2 regions of the Gordonia sp. LMA484 genome follow, and region 1 is predicted to be linked to the other one. Evidence: riboswitches for the same ligand, from Rfam matches in the RefSeq annotation. Region 1 holds a riboswitch; the other holds the start of a gene.
The links. Region 1 has a riboswitch for S-adenosylmethionine ahead of AC4AMJ_RS15000 (bifunctional o-acetylhomoserine/o-acetylserine sulfhydrylase). Riboswitches for the same ligand answer to the same signal wherever they lie in the genome.
Positions count from the first base shown of each region.

Region 2: another riboswitch for S-adenosylmethionine. It lies ahead of AC4AMJ_RS01255 (aminotransferase class V-fold PLP-dependent enzyme); the one in region 1 lies ahead of AC4AMJ_RS15000 (bifunctional o-acetylhomoserine/o-acetylserine sulfhydrylase).

Region 1 covers NZ_CM176700.1:3,410,002-3,412,392, forward strand. Annotated here, with positions in the region: gene AC4AMJ_RS14995 (PE-PPE domain-containing protein) at 1-462, opposite strand, end outside; SAM riboswitch class IV at 710-829, shown strand; gene AC4AMJ_RS15000 (bifunctional o-acetylhomoserine/o-acetylserine sulfhydrylase) at 892-2,214, shown strand; gene metX (homoserine O-acetyltransferase MetX) at 2,259-2,391, shown strand, end outside.
Region 2 covers NZ_CM176700.1:281,868-284,258, forward strand. Annotated here, with positions in the region: gene AC4AMJ_RS01250 (isochorismate synthase) at 1-535, opposite strand, end outside; SAM riboswitch class IV at 630-743, shown strand; gene AC4AMJ_RS01255 (aminotransferase class V-fold PLP-dependent enzyme) at 760-2,058, shown strand; gene alc (allantoicase) at 2,149-2,391, opposite strand, start outside.

The sequences.
Region 1 (2,391 bases):
ATAGCCGGTCACCACGACGGGCTTGCCCGGGCATTCACTCTGGTAGGTCGCGATCGCCTTCTTGGTGGCAGCCTCACCGTCTGCGACGCTCTCGTCGTATCCGAGAGCACCGAGTGGCCACAGTGTGGTCGGATAGTCGACCCGGATGACCTTCAAGGAGTTCTTCGCATCGGGGTCGTTCGGATCGTCGTAGTACGGGCTCGTCGGATCGTCGACGATAACGGTCTCACCGTCCTGGATGACCGGCTTGCGCCCCGTGTACCGCTGCTCGACCCCGACCATCGATGCGGCTTCCGGGTCATTCGTCCCGCCGACGACAACCACCGCACCGCCACCACAGTCGTCGGCCCGCGCCGATCCGACCGCGCCGGGGAGACAGAACGCGGCGACGACCGCGAGACTCGACCCCACGGCCACCAGCGTCGCGGAGTATCGGGCAGTTGCGCGGGGCGGCATGGACATGTGTCGTGGTCTTTCGTCCAAACGGCGACAACGCGTCAGGTGCGACGGGTTGGTCAGGGCTTGGGTCAGCGTAGATCCACTATCCGAAAACACGAATTGCTGTTAGTTATGCTAAAGATGCCTAGCAGGGGTTTTACCAAGACAAATACCGAAGTTCATCCTTTTGGATGACACCTGTCCTCACATCAGATCACCGCGATCGGGAGGGTTCTCGACCGGCAGGGGCCGTGCTATATCCTTGACGCCAGGTCATGAGCATCAGCGTCAAGCCCCGGCTTGCTGATCGGCAACCCTCCAACCGCGGTGGGGTGCTCCGGGTGATGACCGGGTTGAGGAACGCATACGCGTTCCGAGGCAAGCGCGGGTCCGAAGGTCGGACCCCACCAGGGTCGTTGCACCCTGCCGACCGTAGAAAGTGATGACACTGTCATGTCTGACGCCACCGAGGGCATCGATCCGACGGCCGCCTGGAGCTTCGAGACGAAGCAGATCCATGCCGGCCAAACCGCAGACCCAACCACCAATGCGCGGGCGTTGCCGCTGTACCAGACCACGTCTTATGTCTTCAACGACACCCAGCACGCGGCCAACCTGTTCGGCCTCGCCGAGCCCGGAAACATCTACACACGGATCATGAACCCGACGCAGGATGCGGTCGAGCAGCGGATCGCCGCTCTCGAGGGTGGCGTCGCGGCGCTGCTGCTCGCGTCCGGGCAGGCCGCCGAGACCTACTCGATCCTCAACATCGTGGAGACCGGTGGGCATGTGGTGTCCAGCCCCCGGCTGTACGGGGGCACCTACAACCTCTTCCACTACACCTTGCCGAAGTTGGGCATCGAGGTGTCGTTCGTCGACGATCCCGAGGATCCCGCCTCGTGGCAGGCATCGATCCGCGACAACACCCGTGTTCTCTACGGTGAGACGATCTCCAACCCGAACAACGAGATCCTCGACATCGCCGGCATCGCCGAGGTCGCCCATCGCAACGGTCTGCCGCTGATCGTCGACAACACGGTCGCCACCCCGTACCTGCTCAATCCCCTCGAGCACGGCGCCGACATCGTGGTGCATTCGGCCACCAAGTACATCGGCGGTCACGGCACCGCGATCGGCGGCGTGATCGTGGACGGCGGAACCTTCGACTGGCGCGTCCAGCGGGACGGAAAGGATCTGTTCCCCGGATTCACCACCCCCGACGAGAGCTACCACGGTGCCGTGTTCGCCGATCTGGGAGCGCCGGCCTACGCGCTGAAGGCGCGCGTCCAGTGGCTTCGCGACACCGGCGCGGCGATCTCGCCGTTCAACGCCTTCCTGCTGGCCCAGGGTCTGGAGACGCTGAGTCTCCGCGTCGAGCGCCACGTCGCCAACGCGCAACGGGTGGCCGATTACCTGGAGGCCCACGGCCAGGTCGAGTCGGTGGCCTACGCCGGCCTGCCCTCGTCCTCCTGGTACGACCGCGGCCAGAAGCTGTTGCCAAAGGGGCAGGGAGCGATCGTCTCGTTCGAGATCGTGGGCGGGGTCGACGCGGGCAAGGCCTTCGTCGACGCGCTCTCGCTGCACAGCCACGTCGCCAACATCGGCGACGTCCGGTCGCTCGTGATCCATCCCGCGTCGACCACACACAGCCAGCTGACGCCCGAGGAGCAACTCGCGGCCGGAGTGACGCCGGGGCTGGTGCGCCTTGCCGTCGGGATCGAAGGCATCGACGACATCATCGGCGACCTCGAACAGGGTTTCGCCGCGGCGAAGTGAGTACGGGACAACCAATCCGAGGTGCATTGCAGAGTGAGTGAATTGTGTCGGTGAGTATCGAACCGCGAACCCAGCCAGCAGACGAACCCGACTGGGAGCACATGCCGGACGGGGCGATGGCCCGTGTCGACATCGGCTCGGTCTCACTCGACAGCGGCGATCGGATCGACGACGTCA
Region 2 (2,391 bases), 3.1 Mb from region 1:
GACCGCGCTTGCGTAACAACATCTCCGGGCTGGCGCCGAGTAGCCATGCGCCGTCTCCACGGACCGCGCCGACGTCGACGGCGAACGCATTGTGCTCGGCGTTACCCGCAGCGAGGGCGGTGAGCAGCTCGGCGGGATCGACCGCCGGTTCGACGATCAGATCCACTGCCCGGGCGAGCACCACCTTGGCGAGGTTTCCCTCGGCGATCTCCTTGATCGCCCGTACCACGCGATCGCGATGGGCCGACGGCTCCGGACGATAGGTCGCCGACGCGATGCGGTGCGGCGTTGCGGCCCGGCCCGCCAGCGGTTCGGGGGTGCGAGCGAGTGTCTCCGGGGTCAGAAGGGCGGCCGGCTCGGCCGGATCGAACGGGATCGCGCCGGTGATCGCGCCGACCGTCCGCGCGCGCATGGCGTCGGCGGCCGCGTGCGCATCGGTGAACCGGCGTCGCACACCGCGCGCACGGACCGTGCCGTCCGGGCGTGACAGCACGAACACACCGGCGTCGGTGTCGTCGCCGTCGAGGTTCGCCATGCGTCTCACGCTACCGTCGCGGGTTCGCGCGGGTGTTTCGCGCATGCTGATCCAAAGGTTGACTCCGATCATCCGATGGGCGAATCTTGACGCGGGTCATGAGTGCCAGTGCCAAGCCCCGGCTCGCTGGTCGGCAACCCTCCTCCGCGGTGGGGTGCTCCGGGTGACGACCCGGCCGTGTTCGAGGTGATCACGGCAAGTGCGGATTCCCAGGAGTATTTGTCATGTCTGCTGTCCTCTCAGCGCCGTTCGTCAAGCCCCTCGCCGACCTCGGATCGGCCCACTCGTGTGCCACGCGGGCACCGATCGCACCGTTGGCCGAGGTCGTCGGCGCCGGTGAGCTCGTGCCGCTCCGTACGGGCGGTTCGGTCGCGTACGCGAATCTCGATTACGCCGCGAGCGCGCCGGCGCTCGTCGACGTCGCCCGCGTGGTGCAGGAGTCGTTGGCGCAGTACGCGAGTGTGCATCGTGGCGCCGGCCACCTGTCGCAGATCACCACCCGCCGCTACGAGGCGGCCCGTGACGTCGTACGGGGGTTCGTCCGCGGGCGGGTCGACGACACCGTGGTCTTCACCCGCGGCACCACCGATGCGATCAACCTCGCAGCCCATGTGACGTGCGGTGATGTCGTCGTACTCGACATCGAGCATCACGCCAACCTGCTGCCGTGGGCTCGCGGCGGATCGTCGCGGGTGCGTGTCGTCCGCGCCGCCTCGACGATCGAGGACACGCTGACCGCGCTCGAGGCGGAACTCGCGTCATCGCCGGCGGCGCTGCTGGCGGTCACCGCGGCGTCGAATGTGACGGGTGAGGTGTTGCCGATCGGGCGGCTCGCATCGATCGCGCACCGCAACGGCGCACGCATCCTCGTCGACGCCGCGCAGCTGGTCGCGCATCGTCGGGTGTCGATGGTCAGCCACGGCATCGACTACCTGGTCTTCTCCGGCCACAAGCTCTACGCGCCGTTCGGCGCCGGCGTACTGATCGGCCGGGGCGACTGGCTCGACGCGGCCGATCCGTACCTGTCCGGCGGCGGGGCGTCGGCCACCGTGTCCGTGGGCGACACCGAGGTCGGGAGCTCCAGCGTCGAATGGCACACCGGTGCGGCCCGCCACGAGGCGGGCTCGCCGAATGTGCTGGGCGCCTTGTCGATCGCGGCCGCCTGCGAGGCGCTTGCGGCCATCGGCCTCGAGTCGATCGGAGTGCACGAGGCGGCATTGCTCGCCCGCCTGGACGACGGCCTCGCCGGCATCGACGGTGTCACCCCGTTACGGATCTTCGACGACTCGACCGAAGGGGTCGGCATCGCCGGCTTCGCCGTAGCCGGACACGCGCCGCGGCTCGTGGCCGAATACCTCAGCGACAGTGCGGGTATCGGTGTCCGCGACGGCAAGTTCTGCGCGCACCCGCTGCTGAACCGGTTGGGGTATCCGGACGGCGCGGTGCGGGCGAGTTTCGGCCTCGGCACCGGTTCCGCGGATATTGACCGGCTGGTCGACGCACTCTCCGGTCTCGTCGCCTGACAACCGCGCGCCCATCAGGCATCCGCGCGCGTCGCTACATGCGCGGATGCACGCCAGGCGCGCGGTATCGGGGCGACGCCAGGTGACGAGTCAGGCCTCGCCACGCTCCCACTGCTCGACGAGTTCGGCCTCGGCATCGCCGGTCAGGGTGCCGTAGAGCTTGAACCGCGCCATCCCGCCGTCGGGGAAGATGTCCATCCGTGCCTCGGTCATGGGTCGATCGAGGTCGATGACGAATCGGTGACGTGTGTCGGGCTGCAGGTCGGTGCGGGGTAGGACCTCGAACCACTCGCCGTCCTCGCCGTCGCGGCCGCGGACCGTCGCGGCACCGGG